2 regions of the Peribacillus sp. P4_B1 genome follow, and region 1 is predicted to be linked to the other one. Evidence: riboswitches for the same ligand, from Rfam matches in the RefSeq annotation. Region 1 holds a riboswitch; the other holds the start of a gene.

Evidence for each region. Region 1 has a riboswitch for ZMP and ZTP ahead of AC1DVK_RS03665 (APC family permease). Riboswitches for the same ligand answer to the same signal wherever they lie in the genome.
Region 2: another riboswitch for ZMP and ZTP. It lies ahead of AC1DVK_RS08565 (phosphoglycerate dehydrogenase); the one in region 1 lies ahead of AC1DVK_RS03665 (APC family permease).

Annotation. Positions count from the first base shown of each region.
Region 1 is NZ_JBFUHM010000004.1:102,799-114,145, forward strand. Features, by position in the region: gene AC1DVK_RS03630 (amino acid ABC transporter substrate-binding protein) at 1-743, opposite strand, end outside; gene AC1DVK_RS03635 (GNAT family N-acetyltransferase) at 764-1,300, opposite strand; gene AC1DVK_RS03640 (glutaredoxin family protein) at 1,451-1,711, opposite strand; gene AC1DVK_RS03645 (LLM class flavin-dependent oxidoreductase) at 1,749-3,083, opposite strand; gene AC1DVK_RS03650 (LLM class flavin-dependent oxidoreductase) at 3,149-4,171, opposite strand; gene AC1DVK_RS03655 (LysR family transcriptional regulator) at 4,304-5,215, opposite strand; gene AC1DVK_RS03660 (FAD-binding oxidoreductase) at 5,944-7,293, opposite strand; gene AC1DVK_RS03665 (APC family permease) at 7,627-9,219, opposite strand; ZMP/ZTP riboswitch at 9,272-9,350, opposite strand; gene AC1DVK_RS03670 (amino acid permease) at 9,983-11,347, opposite strand, start outside.
Region 2 is NZ_JBFUHM010000011.1:30,095-41,441, forward strand. Features, by position in the region: partial or broken gene AC1DVK_RS08555 (VOC family protein) at 1-228, opposite strand, end outside; gene AC1DVK_RS08560 (ATP-dependent metallopeptidase FtsH/Yme1/Tma family protein) at 418-855, shown strand; ZMP/ZTP riboswitch at 1,052-1,130, shown strand; gene AC1DVK_RS08565 (phosphoglycerate dehydrogenase) at 1,273-2,472, shown strand; gene AC1DVK_RS08570 (DUF4405 domain-containing protein) at 2,766-3,668, shown strand; gene AC1DVK_RS08575 (FixH family protein) at 4,126-4,596, opposite strand; gene AC1DVK_RS08580 (PepSY-associated TM helix domain-containing protein) at 4,624-5,991, opposite strand; gene AC1DVK_RS08585 (M4 family metallopeptidase) at 6,494-7,552, shown strand; gene AC1DVK_RS08590 (protealysin inhibitor emfourin) at 7,585-7,902, shown strand; gene AC1DVK_RS08595 (DNA sulfur modification protein DndB) at 8,245-9,351, shown strand; gene AC1DVK_RS08600 (DNA sulfur modification protein DndB) at 9,338-10,369, shown strand; gene AC1DVK_RS08605 (competence protein ComK) at 10,525-11,082, shown strand.

The sequences.
Region 1 (11,347 bases):
GCTTCATCAATTCTCTTCTGTAAAGGTGTTTCGTCTTTTCTTAGCAAAAAGTATACTTTTGAATTAAGAAGTGGCTCACCCACAACCTTTTGCTGTGCATCTGCTTGTTTATTTAAGAAGTCGACTGCAAATGGTGTAGTAATGGTAGCATCCGCCCGACCTGTTTTGATTTGATTCTTCGTATCATCTGCGCCTTGGCCAGAATAAACAATTTCAATACCGGCATTATTTTCTTTATTATACTTTTCAAGAAAAACAGCAGAATTGCTCGTTGCACTCACTATCGCTTTTTTTCCTTTTAGATCTTTAATGGAATGAATATCATTGTTGTCCTGATGAACTGTAACTTGAAGCGGAAAGACATTATATGGTTCTTTATTAAATAGAAATTTTTCTTCTCGTTCATCATTCACCTCCATTTGGTGAGCAACAAAATCGATTTTGTTCGTTTCTAAACTTAATAAAAGATTAGAAAATTCCATCGTTTTAAATTCAAATTCATATTCAGGCAGCTTTTCATCGATTTGACGAACCAACTCGACATCATACCCTGTCAACTTACCATTCTTATCTAAAAAGCAAATATTAGGGAATTGCGTTCCTGTTCCGACAATGATTTTCTGAACTTTTTTATCTTTTGAACCTCCAGAACTTGATTTGGCTGTACTCGTTGTTTCTTTCGAAGAGCAAGCTCCCAAAAAAGTAATTAACAGTGCCATAACAATTAATAACGTTTTTTTCATCTCAAATTCCCCCGACGTTTTTAATTACTAACAATTGTTGGTTCTTTATTTTCAATAATGCGATACAACGTTTCATCGAGAATTTTACGAAGATACACAATTTTTTCTCCATCGTGATCTCGTTCAGCAAAAATCTCATAGCCTCTTCTTTCATAAATGGAAACAAGCCAAGGATGACGATCAGCTGTCGCCAAATAGACAGCCGGCGCTTTCACCTGTTTCCGGAGTGCATTTTCTTCCACCCAGGTTAACAAAGTCGAACCAAAACCTTTTTGTTTGTATAGAGGGTCGACTGCAAACCACCAAATGAATGGGTACGGACTGAAATGATCAGGATCATTCCATGGATGACGAACTGTCACAGTGGAAACAATTTGGCCCTCCTGTTCTAAAACATAAGTGAGATTCCGCCGAATATTATTCGTCACTAGCTGCAAATCAGCTGTCGCAGCCAGAAAGTTAATATTCAATTCTCTAATTGGTTCATAAGCCCGAAGTGTGACGTTTAGCACTTCGGGAGCATCCTTTACAGTGGCAAGACGGATTAGCTGTGTCATGATTAACTCCCCGTTTCTATAACATATTTTTCGCACAATAATAGTCGGATTTAAATCAGCAATTTCTGCTTTAACACTCGTTCTATCTCTATTTCATCAAGTTCATTTCCATTTAAGAATATGTAAACTTCTTAAGTCCGCTAAATTCTGTTACTGTAAGCGTTCGAGTGCTTTTTCAAGAGAGTGTATGCCAATTTCCGTAACACTCTCATATACGTTACCTCGCCCAATTTCAATAATAGGAACATACCGAACACCATATTTGATTTCTAAAATCTCTCGCCGTTCGTCATGATCGGTAACATCCACTGTTTGATAAGCAATGTCCTTTTCTTTTAAGTATTGTTTAACCTCTTCGCAATAGTGACATCCTTGTTTTGACCAAACGACGACATGTAACGCTTCTCCCATTTCGTATTCCTCCTTCATTTTTTAAAAGATACTTCCATTATTGGTTAATCTTTTCTTTCGCATAACGATTTTCCGGGAATGGAATCCCCAAGTTGCCTCTTAAGGTTTCAGCTTCATATTCAGTACGATATATGCCCCTGTTTTGAAGGATAGGAACCACATAGTCTACAAAGTCGTGTAAAGCATTTGGAACACTTGAAGTAAAAATAAACCCGTCTGCACCCTTCTCTTCGAACCATCGCTGAATCAAATCAGCTATTTTCTCTGGAGTTCCAATAAAAGAAGTCCGAGGTGTAGTCTCCTTAAGTGCTACTTGACGGAGCGTTAACTTTTTCTCCTTGGCTTCCTGTTTAATTCGATCAGTCGTACTTCGGAAACTGTTTTTTCCGATGTCTCCTAGATTCGGAAAAGGCGCATCCAGTTCATATTGAGAAAAATCATGATGATCGAAGTATCGACCCAAATAGTCAAGCGCCTTATCTATAGAAACTAGGTTAGCGAGTTCTTGATATTTGTGCTCTGCCTCTTCTTCCGTTGCACCAATGATTGGCGCGATACCTGGCAGAATAACAATTTCATCAGGGTTTCTCCCAAATACAATAGCCCTGTTTTTTACATCTTGATAAAAAATCTTGGCATCTTCCAATGTTGGTTGACCTGTAAAGATTGCATCCGCTTCTTTAGCCGCAAAATCTTTGCCAGCTTCTGATGAACCAGCTTGAAAAACGACAGGTCGCCCCTGTTTAGATCTAGCAATGTTGAGTGGTCCTTGCACGGAGAAAAATTCTCCTTTATGTTTTAATTGATGCATTTTAGAAGGATCAAAAAACGTACCAGACTCTTTATCCCGAGTAAAAGCGTCATCCTCCCATGAATCCCAAAGTCCTTTCGCAACTTGTATATATTCTGATGCTATCCGATAGCGTTTGGCATGATCAGGGTGTTCTTCAATCGTTTTGTTAAAGTTCAAGGCAGTACTTTCAAGAGGTGTAGTAACAAGGTTCCATCCGCCACGACCTTGACTAATGTGATCAAGTGAAGCAAATTGCCGAGCTACAGTATATGGCTCACTGTATGATGTGGAAACAGTTCCGACAAGCCCTATTCTTGATGTGAATGCAGCAAGTGCGGATAAAATGGTAAGTGGTTCAAATCGATTTAAAAAATGCGGTATTGACTTCTCATTGATAAACAGACCGTCTGCAATGAAAAGTAAATCGAACTTTCCCTCTTCAGCCTTCTGGGCCTGCTCCTTATAAAATTCAAGACTAACACTGGCATCTGCTTGAATCTCTGGATGTCTCCAACCAGATATACTCCCTCCAACTCCATGAATAAGCGCTCCAAATTTCAACTTTCTCTGCTCAGACATCAATACTCCTCCTTTAATTAATCGGTTTTTAACTTTGCTGACATTTACTTCCCTTAGATGACTTCTTATTTTTGGCTTACAAAGTTCTTTTCTACAGATAAGGATAATTGAAGTGGACTCAACAATCGAAAAGATCGGAACCTTTCTGCTTCCTTTAAAATCGGCGAATGTAGGATAAACTCATCTACCCCGTACTTTTCATGTAAATTCGCTAAGACTTCTTTTACAAAAGAAGGAGTTCCAGCAATAATATTGGAATCCTGTTCTTCTATTTCGTAAGGCTCCCCAGACTGCTTCCCGAATAACTCTGCTTGCGCTAGTGTTTGGACCGTGACAGACCGACCGCTTTTGAGATGAATTTTCACCATCTTCTGGTCACCTGTTAACTGTTCTGCTACTTGTTGTGAAGGAGCAGCAATCACTGAAACCGATACCTTAAAGCTTCCAGTTGGATAGATACTTTGGTAAATGCGTGAAGCATCTTCGAGTACAGTCTCATTACTATTGATAAATCGAGCAAATACATAAGCTATACCAAGATCTGCTGCTAGCCTGGCACTATCAGCACTTGCACCAAGCAGAAACATCTTAGGCTTTTTGGAAGGGAGTGGTGTCGCTTGAATGCCTGCAAGCGGGTGAGTTTCATTAACTGAATTTTCAATTATTTCTTGCAGGAAAGATAACCGCTCTTCGAAATCCTTTCCATCATTCACAGTTCCAAACTGTAGCGCCTTCGTTGATAAGGGGAGGCCACCTGGTGCCTTTCCGATGCCAAGGTCTACCCTGCCTGGCGAAAGATTTGATAACACGTGAAAGTTTTCCGCTACTTTATATGGACTATAATGCTGAAGCATAACACCTCCGGACCCTACCCGAATCGATTTTGTCTGAGCTAATAAATAAGAGATCAATACTTCCGGGGAGGACCCCGCCAGCTGTTCGGCATGATGATGTTCCGATACCCAGAAACGGGTATAACCCCACTCTTCTGCATGTCTAGCCAGTTTAATGGTTTGCTGTAGTGCATCAAATGCTGAGGCTCCTGGAAATATCGGGCTCTGGTCTAAAATGCCAAGTTTATAACTCATATTCTCTCCTCCGCTTTAATTCATAGTTTACTTATGTGAATAATTATATTTTGACTATCCTATCACCTAAAACATGCTAATGGCAATGGTTTTACTGATAGAAAAAAATATTGTATTGATAGAAAATATCTATCAATTCGATTCTATCTGTAATTGCTGATGGTTTTTCTCAAATTTCCGAATTGATAAAAGAATGTCTTTCCATAATAAAGGGGATTCCATCCCGTGATTTAAATGCGTCAGATAGATGTGCTGCTTTATCTTGATTAAATGTGACACATCCACTTCAATCAAAGTTCCCTGTTCTAACTCTTTTTTAATACATAAGTACGGTAAAAATCCGATACAGCTTCTGCTAAGAATTAGCGACTTCGCCACTTCCAGGTGATTAACCTGAAATTCAATGTGCGGTTCTACATTAGATACTTCAAAAATTTTATGAACATGGTTCCAGTCAAACGCACCGCACTCAAAAAATACCAACGGCTCAATTGCTAATTCCTGCACTGTTAACTCAGTTTGAAGTTGAAATGGATGTCCTGGATACACGACTAAACGAATCGAATTATCAAGGGTCTTGTAATTTTGCAGACCACTATGTGTAACATCCTTCATAAATGCTATATCAACCTGTTTCTGAAGCAATTTATCCATTAATGCATCATTTGTTGCTGAAATAAATTTAAAGCGTAAATTGGGGTTTTCCATTTTCCATAGAGGAAGAGCAAATGGAATAAAGTATTGCGATGTAATGATATTAGCCCCTATCTTTATTTCCTCCAGTTCGCTTCCTGTTTTCAACTGTTTTTTCCCCTGTTGAAAGGTGCGAATAATTTGATCCGCAAAAGGAATGAAGGCTTTCCCTTTTTCGGTTAAAATAATCCCTCTCCCTTGCCTCTCAAATAGTACTGAATCGAGTTCACTCTCAAGTGTCTTAATTCTTGCCGAAACCGTTGGCTGTGATAAAAACATTGCCTCTGCGGCTTTATGAAAACTATTAAGGTGAACAACATACATAAAAGCTTCAATATGGTCAATATTCATCTTCCCAACTCCTTTTTCCAAAATGAACGCAAAAAGCTCCTGTTCGCTTATCGCGTTCAGGAGCTTTTGGTTGTCCAATCAGCTCATCCTATTATAATAATTCTTTCTCCGATTTTAATCCTATAAAACCAATAAGTAAAGGTGTAATTTAATTAACTGAACAATCAACAAGTCACGATATATTTATTGCGATTCATACAACATGATATTCAAGGAACCTAATACTATTTATGCAGGTAGAGGATTCTAAGTAAATAAAACTGATAGTTCCATTCTCTTTTTGCCCGATTTTAAAAACTAAAGTTTCACGGATTTGGATGGTCACTTGATCATTTGTTGTCCACAAGTTATGCACAGAATCCTTATCTATTCTTTGTTCGTCAATCTTTTTTGGACGTTTCGGGACTTTTCCAAGCGGTCCACTTTTTGGGAAATTGATGGACCATCATGTATATGTTATATTTTTTCTCCTTATAAAAGAAAAGAAGGGTCAACCTAATGTAGGGAATTCCAATAATGACATAAGGAAAGAAACTACATGCCTCAACTAAATTGATAACAATCAATTAAATCAGGTAAAAGCGACCGTTCCCCTTACGCAAACCTTACTTTCATAAGCATGATTTTTGGGATTACCTCAATTAATATATACAAAACCTAAATAACAGAGCCCTATACCCATATTGAGGAATAGGCCTTTTAATATCGAATGATTTTGATGCTTCCATTCAACCCCACCTTTTTAATGGCGGTATGCTTTGAGGGAATCTAAACGTATTGTATGGATCATAGGTCGTTTTCACTTCTCGAAGCCGTTTGAAATTTTCTCCATAGTACGCAGTTGGCCAATCTTTGATGAGGGTATCCGGCCAATTCACATAGTCACCTGTAGTATACGGAGACAAGGCGTACTTAAGTTCCTTGATCCAGTGAATGTTTTGCCGCTCTTCTTCTGGATTAGTCCATGTAGCCAAATACTCCTGGGCGATTAAAGCATCCCGATAATAAAATGCCGTTTCCTTTGGTTCCACACGGCCAGCCGCTCCTCCAAGGGATTGATGCCAAATGGCTGCATTTTCATTTGGAGCGTTTTCCAGAAAATGCTTCATCGTCAAGATTGCTCGCTGAGGAAAAGTTTTTTCAATGAAAGAACCTGACCTCTTACGATGGGCCGGCCGATTTCCACTCGGATCATTAAAGAATCCTACGGCTTCAATGTAAGGGACTTCCTTTATCATGACATTTGTTGGTGAACCAGTTTTCGTCAAAGGTTTTAGAAGCTGCTTTAACCTATGTGACGTTCCAACAAATTCACCTTGAGCGATAATTTGGTTTACTTCCTTTGCCTTGAATTCAATTTCAGAAGTAAGACATTCATCAGCTTGAGGGGCCCAATCCTGCCAGGCATTAAACACCGCTTCGAAATCTTTCCACCCCCATGTGACGGAGAAAACCGATACCCTTGATACAGGGTGTACCCTGAAAGTAAGAGAAGTGACTATGCCAAAGTTTCCTCCTCCACCCCCGCAGCATGCCCAAAATAAATCACTATTAATTTTCCTATTTGCTTTAATGAGTTTGGCGCCCATCTTTCCACACGCCCTTACCATTTCTATTTCAACCAGATTGTCACAAGTAAGTCCAAAGCGCCTCGTTAACATCCCTATACCACCGCCAAGCGTAAGACCTACAAGACCTACACCGCTTTCGGTCCCAGCCGGAATCGTCGTTCCATACTTCCATAGATTATTATATACTTGCCCTAAATCAGCTCCGGCTTCAATTTTTGCGATCATTTTTTCACGATTGACCTTGATCTTGTACATTTCACTAATATCAATGATTAGACCGCCGTTCACTAATGAAAAGTTTTCATAACTATGCCTGCCGCTCCTAACCCGGAAAGGTGTATGATTTTCCCGGGCCCACTTCAGTGAATTCAACACATCATTGGTATTTTGGCAAAACACAATGACCTTTGGAAATTTGGGGGAACTTAAGTTATTATTTATCCTGGCATGCTCGTATTCGGCATCATTAGGTGTAACGATACGCCCAGTAAGCTTTGTTCTTTCCAAAATATTAACCCCTTTCTCAAATGATGTGGAGAGTTATATATACTATGAAAACCTTTAGGAAAAGACACATTCTATAGGTGAAAGTGATTTAAAATCAATCCAATTCATACTTTTACCTCACTAAAAAGTAGGATATTTTGTTTTCTATTTGATAGAGCATACTTAACTCGCAAGATTTCACTATTTACTTGTGAATTAATCGCAAAGACTAAAAAACCCTTAAAACAAAATACCGTTACAATCGCCAGCACTTATTTTAAAATAAATAAAAAAACATGGTCATAAAATAACCATGTTTTCTTTATACTCATATTTCTGTGTCTGCACAAAAAGTTATTTATTGATAAATTCTTTGTTGATTTTTTCAGCTTCATCCATGTATTCCGTTTTAATCCCGCTCTTAACTCCCCACCAAAAGAAGCCAAGTGCCAGACATGTAATGACCACCATATCCCAGCCAAATGTAAGAATATTTTTTCCGCCGAACTTCTCACTTCCAATATAAGAAATCAAAATCATACAACCTAAGTAAAGAAGCATCCAAACACCTGATAAAAATTGTTTTTTGAATCCATTCCATTTATTTTTAGCTTGATAATAAAAGTAAATAGGCAGTCCAATGGCAATGATGAAAGCGACTTCTCCTGTTAATGGCCAACGCGCCCAGTATAAAGTAAGCGATGCAAAAACAAATCCGCAAGGTGCAATAATAGAGGCACCTTTTAAGTGAAATGGACGGTTAAAATGTGAAGCGGTACGTCTTAATGTTGCCAATGCAACTGGCCCCATGATATACGAAATAAGTGTGGCAACTGAAATCACTTCTGCAAGTACGCCCCATCCGCGGAACAAAAATAAAAAGATAAAACATACACCTAAGTTTAATAACATCGCTGCACGCGGAACACCATAAAGTGGATGTAATGTACCAAAGATCCTCGGTAAGTATCCATTTTTCTGCATTCCATAAAGCATTCGCGAAGTTGTAGCTGTATAAGTGGCACCTGAACCAGACGGTGAAACAAACGCATCTACAAACAATACAATCGCTAACCAGTTAAGGCTTAGAGCAATTGCCAAATCTGCAAAAGGTGAATTAAAATTCAGATGACTCCATCCGTTCACGATCATTGACGGATCGACTACACCGATGAACACAACTTGTAACATAACGTATATAAAACCTGCAATTAGAATAGAGCCAATAACAGCAATAGGTATAGACTTATTCGGTGACTTCGCTTCACCTGCCATATTAACGGGACTTTGAAATCCGTTAAACGCAAACACTATACCAGAAGTAGCTACTGCTGTTAAAACGCTTGCCCAACCATATGGTGCGATACCCTGAGAACTTGTAAAGTTTTCACCATGAAATCCAGCAAAAAATAACGATCCTGCCATTACACCTGGAACAATTAATTTAAAAATGGTAATAAATGAATTTGCCTTAGCAAAAAGGTTGACTGTCCAATAGTTGACGAAGAAATAGAACAATAGTAGTAAAGAAGCTATGAATAATCCTTTGGTCGTTAAGATATTGTTATCAACTAAAGAATGAGACCATCTGGCCCATTCCCAAGGCCACGTACTCATATATTGTACCGAAGCAATGGCCTCAACGGTAATAGTCGAAGCGATAGATATCCAGTTCGCCCACGCAGCTAAAAATCCAATAAAAGAGCCATGCGAATATTGAGGATACTTAACCATGCCTCCAGCTTCAGGAAACATTGCCCCAAGCTCTGCGTAAGATAATGCAATAAATAAAATTACCACCATACCGATAATCCAAGAAAAAATAGCTGCTGGTCCAGCAATCTGGGCAGCTTTCCACGCTCCGAACAACCAACCTGAGCCGATAATAGAACCAATACCTGTCATAGTTAAAGCAAAGGTCCCCATCTTTCTATGCATATTACTCATCTCTACCTACACCTCTTCCTAGGAAAATAAAAAACACTTGATCTATAAATCAAGTGTTTGCCCAGGCGCGCGGCTTATACTCTATATGCTCCCCCATGGTACTCCATGTTGCGCCAGTTACATATAGGAAAATAGTTTTTTTAAGTATATAAGATTATTTTAAATTCCACAACACTAAAAAAATATTTATATTTTTTAAATATTACCATTGATTTTTCGGAATTACCTATCAATATTCTTTTGAATTTGAAAAAATTAGGCGAATAAAGGCTCAAAAAAACAAACATTCGATTTTTAGAACATATGTTAAAACCTATAATCATTTCCCTTAAACATTATACTTAAAAACCTTAAATAGCCTATATGTGCAAAAATGAACCGTTCATTTTTTACAAATTATATCCCAAAACCATTTACATAGAATTCATGCCTAGTTAGGAAAATCTCATTTTCTGCCAAAGAAAATACTTGAATACTCCATAGCTTTATTGAGAATTTTTTCTACAATAACTGTTCTTTCCTCAAAAAAAGTCATGCACAAGTTGGGAAAAAGCCTGAGGGATGAAGATTTCTCTTTATCTCTCTTTGTTTTGTCCACAATTTATGCACAACTTTAATTAGTGTCTATTATATTTATACTAAGGGGAAACACACTCGGCAAAGCTCGAGTCATGAACGTAGATTAACCAAGATGATCTCCCAAAATCCTTATTATAGAAAAACTCGTATCACTCATCTTTTTATCGAAATGGCACGAGACTTCTTAACTGGAAATCTCATCATCGGATTTAGCATCCAATGGTATTCGTTTATCCATTTTCAGCATGTAATAACTTACTACTACCAATGCTAGGAAAACGATCCCGACAACCAAGGAAATCCTTGTACTGGGATTGATCCACATACCCACCAGCACCATCAGTAAAAAGGCAATTGTCGCATAATTACTGTAAGGGGCAAACGGCATTTTGAACGGATGTTTCTCCATTTCAGCAGCATTTACCTTTCTGAATTTAAGCTCACTGATAAGTATGACAAACCATGGAATCATTCCGGGTAAAACACTCGCACTGTACACATAAAGGAATAATTCCGGCGGTGCAAGGTAATTCAGGACAACCCCGATACCCAATCCTAATAGTACAGCGATCGTACAATATGCCGGCACTCCACTTTTAGATACTTTTGCAAAGATTTTAGGAGCTTGGCCATTCAATGCCAGTGTGTAAAGCATACGCCCTGCACTGAAGATCCCACTGTTGCATCCGGACATTGCCGCAGTGATTACGACAAAGTTAATGATTCCTGCAGCTGCTGTGATACCGATTTTAGCAAAGGTTGAAACGAATGGACTTCCGATGTCATCTAGTTTATCCCATGGATAAACCGTCACGATGACGAATATAGCGCCAATATAGAAAATTAAAATGCGCCATATGATTGATTGGATCGCTTTTGTTACGGTCTTCGTTGGATTCTTCGCTTCTCCGGCCGCGATGCCGATGAGCTCAACGCCTTGATAGGAAGCCACAACAAGGGAAAGCGCAAAGAAGAATCCTGTCCAGCCTCCCGTAAAGAAGCCGCCATTTGCCCAAAGATTCGATAATCCAATTGCGTCTCCGCCATTCCCTATTCCAAAGAAAATAAGGCCAAGGCCGGCAACGATCATCAATACAATCGTTATTATTTTTATAAGCGCAAACCAAAATTCAAATTCCCCGAAAGATTTTACGGAAATGAGGTTGGCTGCCCCCAAGATGATCATGGCGACCACACCTGGTATCCAAGCTGGTAACTCCGGGAACCAATACTGCATATACATTCCAACGGCGATGATTTCGGACATTCCTACGATTACCCATTGAAACCAATTGCTCCAAGCAGTCATATAACCTGCCAAAGGATGTATATAGCTGCTAGCAAAGGATGCAAAAGAACCCGTAGTCGGTTCTAAATATAGCATCTCCCCCATAGAACGCATGATGAAAAATATAAATATACCTGCGATGGCATATGCAAGCATTACAGAAGGCCCTGTCCATTTGATCGTGCTCGCCGATCCCATGAATAACCCGACCCCAATGGTTCCGCCCAAAGCTATCATTTGAATGTGACGTGCCTCCAGCCC
Region 2 (11,347 bases), on a different contig from region 1:
ATGATGCCGCTTCATCAAATTGAGAATATGGGACTTGAAATGCAAAGTGTGCTGGAGAAATGGGCTCAAACGCTTCTTAAAACTCAACGTAGTAAAGGGCGTCAGCTGAAACTGAATGAACTCTTTAGATTCTGATAGAATGGGGAGCTGCAGGCGGTTAGCGTAGCATTGCTTTACACCTTCAATAGATACTGTCAGTAATTCTAAATCTGCGAAATGAGTAATCAAAATTATCACCCCTTATCTACTAGTTTGCTATACCTCCTATTTTTTACTAATATTATCCATTTTGCAACTAACCTGCCCGAGTCCAAGAAATCAACAGGGCCTTCTTTTTAAATGAACATGGAATAATTGTTAATGATTACTATTATATGATACTATTGACCTAGTTTGTTTCGTGGGGGAAGGTGTAGGATGAAGCGGATTTTCCGTAATAAAATATTTTATTTACTAATCTTCTTGGTTACCTTGGGGATTGTGTTTATTTTTAATAATGACAATGAACCGACTGAGGAATTAACTGAAGATGAATTTTTCACAACTTTAGAGGATGGCAAAGTAACATATTTGGAGTTGGAGCCCCAAAAAAGAGTTTTTGAAATAAGCGGGCGGCTGAAAGGTTATGAAAAGGATCAATATTTTATCGCCACTGTCCCAAATAGTGAAATTTCGATGAATAGAATGAATGACGCTGCAGAAGAACATGATATAGAAAAAATTGTGGTCATGCCACAAGACACAGAGACAAGCGGATGGGTCAATTTTTTTACAACGTCCATTCCGATCATGATCATTTTCACCCTATTTTCCGTTATTTTACTATTGGTCAAAAGAATGAACCATTCTAAATGATGAAAAAACTTGCTTTTCCAATTGGATGGTTTGAAATGAAAGGGAATACTGGCGTGACATGATTTGGCAAAGGCTATTAAACCTGCTTAAGTTAGCCATTCGCAAGCGGTCATGCTGAGTGTTGACTTCTTCCATATAAAACTTTTAAATTGATATTGAAATTTGCTGAATAATTTGATAGAATAAAATCAATCAAAAGACTATGTGCAACTGGCGAAACACGGATAACCGTGAGGGAACACATAGTGTCGTAGCCGTTCGCCTGGGCAGAGGTAAGGGATTTTATCCCTTGCCTCTTTCTGTTTACTAACAGAGGATAGTGAAGTTTTAAAGAATGCAGATTTTCATGGGCAAAAAATATTGTCAATATTCCGAAATTTGAAAAAAAACTATCATAACCAAAAGGGGACAAACAAGATGAGCACAATTCTTTTAGAAAAAGTGAAAACGATCAAAACATTAAATAATATTGCTGAAAGCGGGCTAAATGTATTCAATAAAGGCGAATTTACGGTCGACAACGACAGTGAAAACCCTGATGCGATCGTTGTACGAAGCTTTAACATGCATACAACGGAATTCGGAGATCAATTAAAAGCAATCGCAAGGGCAGGGGCGGGAGTCAATAATATTCCGGTCGACAAATGTACCGAGCAAGGAATCGTTGTTTTTAATACACCTGGTGCTAACGCTAACGCTGTAAAAGAAATGGTACTGACATCATTAATGGCTTCATCTCGTAACCTTTTTGCCGGTGTGGCATGGACAAAGACATTAGAAGGCGAAGGAGAACAAATTCCGAAGCTTGTAGAAGCAGGAAAGAAACAATTCGTTGGAAAAGAAATCAAGGGAAAAACTCTGGGTGTAATAGGCTTAGGTGCGATCGGTGCGCTTGTGGCGAATGATGCCCTGGATTTAGACATGGATGTAATTGGATTTGACCCGTTCATCTCTGTCGATACAGCTTGGAATTTATCTCGCAATGTACAGCGCGCCATGACGATTGAAGAATTGTTTGCAGAATCTGATTACATTACTGTACATGTTCCATTAACGGATGACACAAGAGGAATGTTTAACCAAGAAACATTTGGCATCATGAAACCAGGCGTTCATATTTTGAACTTCTCACGCGGTGAGCTAGTGAATGAAAATGATATGGAAGCTGCACTTGAAAGCGGGAAAGTTGGCAAGTTCATTACAGACTTCCCGAATGAAAACGTGCTGAAAATGAAAAATGTCGTTCCAATTCCGCATCTTGGTGCCTCTACGCAAGAATCAGAGGAAAACTGTGCCATCATGGCAGCACGTCAGGTGAAAGGATTTTTAGAAACAGGGAACATCAAGAACTCAGTGAATTTCCCAAATACTTCACTTCCTTTTACAGGAAATCGTCGTGTGGCAACATTCCATGAAAACGTTCCGAACATGGTTGGGCAAATCACACTGGCTGTATCAGGCTTTAATTTGAACATCGCTGATATGGTTAACAGAAGCCGTGGGGGATATGCGTATACGATCATCGACATTGACGGTGAAGTAAACGGCGATATCATTCCTAGCTTGGAAGAAAAAATCAAACAAATCGAAGGCATCGTTACAACCCGTATTATTTAATTGGAACAGGAAGAAAGCATGAAGGAACGCCCTGATGCTTTCTTGCCCAAATGATAAATAGCAGTGCAAGCCTCAATTCCTTTAAGGAGTTGAGGCTTTTTAATTTGCATGGGTTTAGCGTTATAAAGGAATTGTTGGTAAGTTCATTGTCTTCAAGATGCAATTCCTCCAGTTAATTCTCCTTAAACTCCCTTAATAAAAAATTAAGAAAAACTATTCATAATAAGTTTCACCAATATGAATAGGGAGTTAGTTAAAAAAATTCAAGGACAAACTACTTAGGAGGATAAGATATGAAAAAGCTGATGTTCGTGAAGCTTGGATTAGATATTTTAATGGCCGTTACGTTCGTATTATTTTTCAATAAACGAGTATTAGGAGGATTAACGTTTCATGAAATTGCCGGGTTAGTAATTGCCGTATTATTTTTCATCCATGTATTGCTCAATTGGCGATGGGTAAAAAAAGTCACGGTTAAATTGTTTGACCTTAATTTACCTATTAAAACAAAATTTGGTTATTTTTTAAACGTAATGTTATTAATTACAATGACCTTTATTATGATCAGTGGTATTTTTATTTCAAGAGTTGTATTCCCAAATATCAACGTTGGTAATGAACAATGGTTTAAAATTTCTCATATATCCATTTCGTTTTTAGTGCTTATTTTAGTTGCAGCTCATATTGGATTACATTGGAAATGGGTAATGAATGTTTTTAAAAATATGATGAAGTTCAGAACCCCCAAACCATTCATAGGGATTTTAGCAAGAGCAGCAACAATTGCTTTATTAGTGTTTGGGGGCTATCAAATGTACTCAACAAATTTCATCATGCAGCTGCAAGGAGTTGCGAACGTGTTTAATTTTTCTTCCTCACAAATGCCAGAAGGCGGCTTCGAAAGGGGAGAAAAACCGAACTTTCAAGGGGATTTCAAAAGGGGAGAAAGACCAAATCCTCCGGAAGGCGGCTTCGAAGCGGGAGAAGGCCAATTTGAAAAACCAATGTCAGAAGGCAGCCTAAGAGGGGAAAAAGGCCAATTCGAGAATTCGAACGCTTTAGGTGTTATCATATCGTATTTTGGCATTATGTCTGTATTTATAATTATCATTTATTATATGGAAAAATTTATAATGAGAAATAAAAGTAAAAAGAAAAAAACTAACTCCAGTAATGGGGATTTAACGAGTGTATAAAAAGTAACTCTATAATGGGGATATTGGTTGAACCAGTATGTTCCCTTGATTTTTTAAATAGGCTTTGGAAAGGTGTATTTTACTTCTTGCTAATCCAGCTAGGTTTAGGGACAAGTGGGATTTTTTCCTTTTTCTCAGGCAGGTTGAAACAAAGCGAAAGGTAATAACCAAGAAAAGCGGTATCCCCCAAAATTCTGACGATGCTGTTGATGGAGTATATTCGATGTTAAAAAGACTCCAACAGGAAGCAATTGCTCGATATTGCCTTCATTCCAAAATCCATTAATCGTAATAGGTATACCATTCTCTCCAATCCATAAAATATTGGTTATTTATTAAAATAACAAAAATAAAAACTAAAATTCTTACCCTATTATTATCATTACTAACAAAAACGGGGTAGCAAATATCCATAGAAAATCCGGTCTTCAAATGAAAACCGGATTTTCGAATAGATTTAATGATGATGTTCATGACTTTCTTCTTGTTTATGCATACCTTTTTGCAAGATTTTTAAATCGCTTTTAGAAAGTTTTCCTACGATAAACTGTTTTTGAGGCATAATTATTGAACCATCGTTACTTGCATGTACTTTTATATAGTATAGACCATCACTATCAAAGTTTTTACTTAAACTATAAGTACCGTTTCCCTCTGCCTCAGCTTGTTCCATACTATATTTGAGAGATCCATCTTGTTTCCATATCTCAAAGTGAACATAATCTGCGCTTCTAACCCTTTTACCACCTTGAGTAAGAACAACCTTTATCGTCTCCTGTTTATTAGCAGTAAAGGATTCTGGTATGATTATTTCTGATTCAAGAGGCGTCTCTTCTTTGTATTGATTAGCGGCATCTTTTTCAAGTGAACATGCACTTAGCAATAGGATGAAAATAAAGATTAAAAAAATACATATATTTTTTTTCACGGCAAAAGCCACCCTTTACATTTCGAATTATGCATTCATAACTTTCTTAACTGCAGATCTTCTTTTAATAATTAACCAGTCAATTAGCCACACAACAATAAGCGACAAACCAACCAAAGGAAACAAAATTCCTAGACCTATTAACAGAATTAGAAAGGATTTCATGTTCTTTATATGAGGAGCTTTTGGTGCACCTAATCCTTTTTTCGGCTTTCGCTTCCACCATAAATAAAAACCACTAACGGCAACAAGAATTATTCCTAAACAAATAAGAAGGCTGATTATTTGATTAATCAAACCAAATTGGGTCCCTTTGTGCAATGTAATTCCCCATGCAACTATTTTTCCTATTAAACCGTAATGATCATAACGATAATCAGCTAGAACTGCACCGGAATATTGGTCGATATGCATAGTTGCTTCATCTTGTGCTTTCGGTGGAAAAGCTGATAATGTATAAACGCCATCTGTTTCATTTGGAATATTTATGCTATAACTTGGATGCATACCCTCACGATTCGCAATTGTAACTACATCATCAATGGACAGTGGGATAAAACCTTGAATACCTGAGATAGGTACATCTAAATTTTCTGCTGCCCAAGGAACATCTGCAATATCTTTTGTTTTAATTGAGGATGTTGGAGCACTTCCTGACCATATAGATGGAGGATACCCAGATCCAGAATTGGTAGCTAACGATTGAAAATTACTTCCCCAAAAACCTGACCAAGGCAATCCTGTCATAATTAAAAATAGCATACCTGTAGTTATCCAAAAGGCAGGTACTGCATGTAAATCTCTTCTGAAAATATTTTTTCCTTTATTTAATCTTGGAAAAAGTACACCAGAAAGACCTTGCTTCTTTTTTGGATACCATAAATAAAGACCGGAGACAATTAACACAACTGCCCAGCACGCAGCTAACTCTACAATTCTATCACCTAAGGTGCCAGCCATTAGTTCACCATGAATTTCTTCAATTTTATCCATAATTCTGTCTTCATCATTCAACTCTCCAATAGATTTACCTGTATAGGGGTCTATAAAAATTGTAAGGGACTCCTTATTAGAAGTAATGCTTACTTCACTTGAACGAGAGGCATTTTCTCCTGGATGATATTTTGTCACCACTGCATTAGGGTAAAGTTTCTTCACTTGCTCAATCTGCCGGGATGCCGGTATTTTATCTTCTTGCGGAGTAACCTCGTTGTAGTCTTGATAAAGTACTTGTTCAATTTGTGGCTTAAATAAATAGATTGAGCCAGTGGCTGCTAGAATAATAAGTAAGGGTGCGAAAATAATTCCAGCATAAAAATGCCATCTCCATACTGTTCTATACAAAGAGGTGTTTGTTTGATTTTGTATAGTAGTTTTTGTTATACCCGCTTCCATATACAGGACCTCCTATTTTTTTGAATAGTATTTTAAATTCACCTATATTGATGATAAATAATATTTGTGAGTAAAATATGAAGTTTGTAAAAAAAGGAAATTTAAATTTGCATAAGTTATTCACCGCGAATTATCATTATTTGATATATTTCCCATTTTACTAAACTCCATTGTTCATTCAACAAGAAAATCAACAACTTCCTATAGCAGAGGCATTTTTAAGAGGAAATGAAAATGAGTTATCAAACCGAAAAATAAGAACAACTGTAACTAAGGAGTGAATTTGCTGAGAAAGAGTTTGCAAATAGAAGAGTGGGAAGGAATGGAGGAAAATGGGGGTAGTCCGGCGAAAGTAATCTATAGAAATGTGTTGAATATAGGAAAAGCATCAAACACTTGTTGAACGGATAAGTACCATGAAGGATGTTGAGGACAGACGCGTTGGCATTATTGTATAACGAAAATGTAATGGATCGAAAAAAAACATGAAGGAGTGTTGAATATGCACAAAAGAGATTGTTCCAAAAAGTGTCAGTGTTTCATCGTACCTAACTATATTCTTGAGAATTTGGCACAAAATGATGTGGAAGAAGCACGGGTCAGTTTAGCGAAAAGCCGTCATATGCGCAGGCGCAGAATCTTGAAGGAATATGATATTGATGGTGTTGTCGCTTTAACTGATGCAGGAGCTGGTCCTCGTGGAGAATCTGCCCGTCATGTTTATGATTGCAAGGGAGGAACGAAACTCCGGGAGAATGAGGCCAGGAAAGAAGGGGATCGATCAAATGCAGACCCAGTAGTTAACGCTGCATATGATTATAGCGGAGTTGTGCGTGACTATTTCAAGGATGTCTTGCATCGTAATTCAATTGATAACAAAGGCCTTGATCTCATTCTGAACGTTCATTATGGGAATAAATTCACGAATGCCTATTGGGACGGGGATGAAATGGTATTTGGTGACGGCGATGGGGTCATCTTTAGCAATTTTGCCAATTCACTCGATGTTATTGGACACGAACTTACACATGGGGTTACGCAGTTCACAAGTGGATTGGAGTATGATGGTCAGTCTGGGGCCTTGAATGAACATCTTTCGGATGCGTTTGGAATTGCCATAAAACAATTTCATTTAAAGCAAACAGCGGGAGATGCAGATTGGCTAATCGGTGCTGATATAATGGGACCATCACTGAAAGGACAGGCCCTCCGTTCGATGAAAGCACCAGGTACTGCATTTGACAATAAGTTAATGGGGAAAGATTTGCAGCCTGATCACATGAGGAACTTCTATAAAGGAGATCGGGATAATCATGGTGTCCATATCAATAGCGGCATACCAAACAAGGCCTTTTATCTAGTATCGATGGAGATCGGAACGGACAAAGCGGCTTTGATCTGGTTCAATGCGATGCAGAATTTATTTGCAACGGCAAATTTCAATCAATTCGTACAGATTGTCATCAAGTCAGCGCAAAAACTTGTTGATAGTGGAGAAGTTCCGAAAACGGCTGTAGGGACAATTGAAAATGCTTTTAAAGCGGTTGGACTGCCTGAGTAGTCATAATCCATGAATAGGAGGCTTCATTTAACATGCATATCCAATTTAGCTGCATAGGGGGATTTGCCAACCTCGACTTGAACTTTAAGATAGACACAGATGAATTGCCAGAGGGAAAAAATGAGGAATTACTGAATTTACTGAAGACAGCTGACCTTCCTAATGCCCACCTAAGTAAAATGGCTGGAGCCAAAGCCCAAGGAGCGGACTCGTTTTCATACAAGCTGGATATAGCCGATGAAAAGCAGAAACAGTCCTTCTCATTTACTGACACAACAGCCCCGGAGGAAATACGGCCCTTATTGGATTACTTACGTAACTTAGCCATTGAAATAAAGATGGCAGAATAGATTAACTTAAATTAAATTTAAAGAAAAAAGTCTATCATTCAGATAGACTTTTTTTACGTGTTCTTAAAACTTCACAAAAATGTCATTTCATTTCACTTTTTACATGGATTTTGGCTGTTTGTTCTCTAAATTGACACAAAATAACAAGGAAATATCAATCTAGAGTAGCAGATTTGAAAAGGAAATTGGAAAGTATAGCTCTTTAATGAGGGCTTGTAAAGAGTTAGCCAGTCAAACAGGTAATTGAGTCACAATAGGGAACGAATTTTGATAGAGGTACAAACAGAGCGGTTTTACAAAAAATGCATAAAATAGGATAATGGTCACAGAGAGGTGAAGTGAATGACATATCAAGAAATGAAAGTGACGATACCCGGAAACAGCTGTACCCAATTCGGGAAGGGCATATTGATCTCGCAAATCCAATTCTCCACATTGGAGGCAATATTCGAGGTCGATGAGGCGGTTCAAAGAAAGCTTGATCTCAATAGAAGGACTGAAATCAGGGAGTTCATCATTGATTCTGTATCGGAAGGGGACTTTTACTTTTCCCCGTTCATCTTCTCGAGCAGGGGAGCGATCAAAGAAGTGACCGATGGCGGAGAACTGCCACCAGGAAGCAAAATATACATACTTGATGGTCAGCACAGGACCTACGCCCTAATTTCAGCCATCAGTCACTTAAGGGCGCGGAAGGAAGCGGAAGAAGAAATCGGTAACTTTAAGCAAGCTGAAAAGCTCCAAAGTCAAATTGATAAGTTAAAGACCTACCCCGTCACCATTCAAATCTATTTAAATCTGGAAACGCATGAAGAAAGACAGCTATTCAATGATATTAATACGAAGCGAAAAGAGCCGCATATAGGATTGGTGATGAAGTACGATCAGCGGGATGAATATGCAGAACTGACACGGGACATTGCCAGGATATTAGAAAGTGAGATGGAGATAGAAGCCACCCTTTCGAGGATAACCGTGAACTGTACGGCGTTGACTTCGCTGACGATCATGAGGCGCTGCCTTATCGCTTTATTTGAAGGAAACGTCTCCGTGAAAACGGGCAAAGCCAATTATGGTGATGTAACCAAAGACGAAATCATCAGCATCGCAACCGCATTTTTCGAATCATGGCTGGAAATCTTTCCGAAGAAGATGGCAGATCGGAAAACATTCACATCCGGCTATTCCGGCATTCAAATTGCCCTTGCCCAAACGATCCACCAACTTCACAAACATCATGAAATCCCCTATGAAGAAGCAATCGATCACATGCTGCCATTGAAAGAAGCCTGCACATGGAAGCATGAGGATCCCTTGTTTTCACACATCTACGATCCCTTAAAAAAAAGAGTCAAAAACCATTCGACTACAAACGCCATCCAGAAAACGGCTCTTGTGTTCAAACGAAAAATAGAACAGGAAGGAGGATGGCTGCATGATTCTAGGTGAATTGGATCGGAAAAGAAGGAAAATGGTTTCCTACTCAATCATGGAACTGGTCCACATGTATCGCAATGGACAAATCGCCACTAGGGAAATCAACCAGCTGCGGGTCCGGTCGATCAAGAATTATCTGTTGGACAATGCTTTAACTAAAAATATCTATCTGCCACCACTCGTTGCCAACAGCAGGGAAGGAACCATCCTTAATGGAGAAGCGTTCGAATTATCGATCATCGATGGAACCCAACGAATTGCGGCTTTCGCACAATTGGAGGACAGTATCCTTAAAGCGTTAAAGAAGGATGAAGAAAAAGTGAAACAGGCTTACGAACTGGATTCACTCATGAAGGAAAGCTCGATTGCCATCCAAGTATTTGAAGGGCTTACACAAGCGGAAGAATCCCAGCTCTATCTGGATCTCAATCTAAAAGGCAAGAAAGTGGCCCTTTCCAAACGGATTTCATTCGACTCGCGAAACAACCTCAACGTCATTACCAATCAGGTGCTTCAAACTCATCAATCGTTAAAAACAGCCGGTGTCGAACTTGAAAAGCGTTCCATCAATCGACCAGGTAATAAAAACCTGCTATCGCTATCGCAATTGAGGCAGGTCATCGGCATCTTCATGACTGGGAAGGTACACGTAAACATCGAAGAGAAAGTTTCATCAAGTCCGCTTTCTAACAGTGAATATATCACACTCATTCATTTATATCTTAATGAACTATTCGACATATACCCGGCCGAACAGATGGGAGACTACACAAAATGCATGCTTGCCAGCTACCCTCTTTTCGTTGCCGTTGCGCTTTATGCCAATGACAATATGGAAAACCAGCATATCGAACAAAGACAACAGCTGATTTCCACGAGAATGTCAAAATTGAAAGAGGTGGACTGGAGCCCTGCCAATCCCATTTGGAAGGAGTTTAAAGGAACGTACAAAGGACGGCCGCCATTATTTCACCTAAGCAAAGATAAAAACAATAACGAAGAGCTAGTGCGTTGGCTGTATAGCTGTTGAGGAGGTGAGGGAAATGTGATTTTGAAAACAGTAAAAAACCCCTAGGTGAGTACGTCCGGTCAGACAATCACCTAAGGGCTTGCGAGCAGGAGTATACCTGCCTCTTTAACCAGTATACTCCTAAAAAATGAATAGTGAAATGGGGAGTGAATGGAATGATGATACGAAAAAACTATTTATTGAATATGGAAACGGTGGGAATGATGGAGCGTTACGATTCAAATGGTGTCGAGATGACCACAGTAGTGGAGGGAGAGAACACATTCCATGTTGCACAACCGCGCCAGGAAATCCTGAATAACACGCTAAACCACTTTGGCTTGGATCTGGATGGCGGTCTTGCAGCAGCCAAATCCGTACTTGGCGGTAAATACAGGCTGCCCGTCTGCATAAATGCCCAGCTGGGAATGGTCTGGTTCTCCTCCCGCTCATTCCGGAAAAGAGGAGGGGTCTGGTTTTCCTACATTCACATTAGTGACCTCGAGGAAATGAACGAAAAAGAAACATTGGTCCACACAGACTATGGCCATTGCCTTCCTGTATCCTTAAGCAAAAATCAGCTTGCCTTCAAAAGGGACCAAGCATCCTATCTGCATACGACCTTCCATGGACGCTCTTTGGGCAAAAAAACCTTTTATTACGAGCCGGGAAGCGGAATCACCTTTTGCAAAGAACCTGGGGAGGTTCATTACAGGGTGAAAGGGAAGGGATAATAATTGTGATTTAAGAGCATGGTTTCTTCTGAAATCATGCTTTTAAATGTGTCTACTACGATCAAACAGAAGGAACTCTTCCGTCTGCATAATGCAAATATTGGATCATTTCCTTTTTGTTTTGAACGGATTCTTTAAGGTTTCAATGTCTTCTCAGTTGGTAGATTAAAGTCTTTCTTCAAGGGCATCAACATGTTATCATCCTTTTGACGATCTTAGCTTCATTCTAACCTGAACTTTTTATATATTGTTATAAAAATCACCC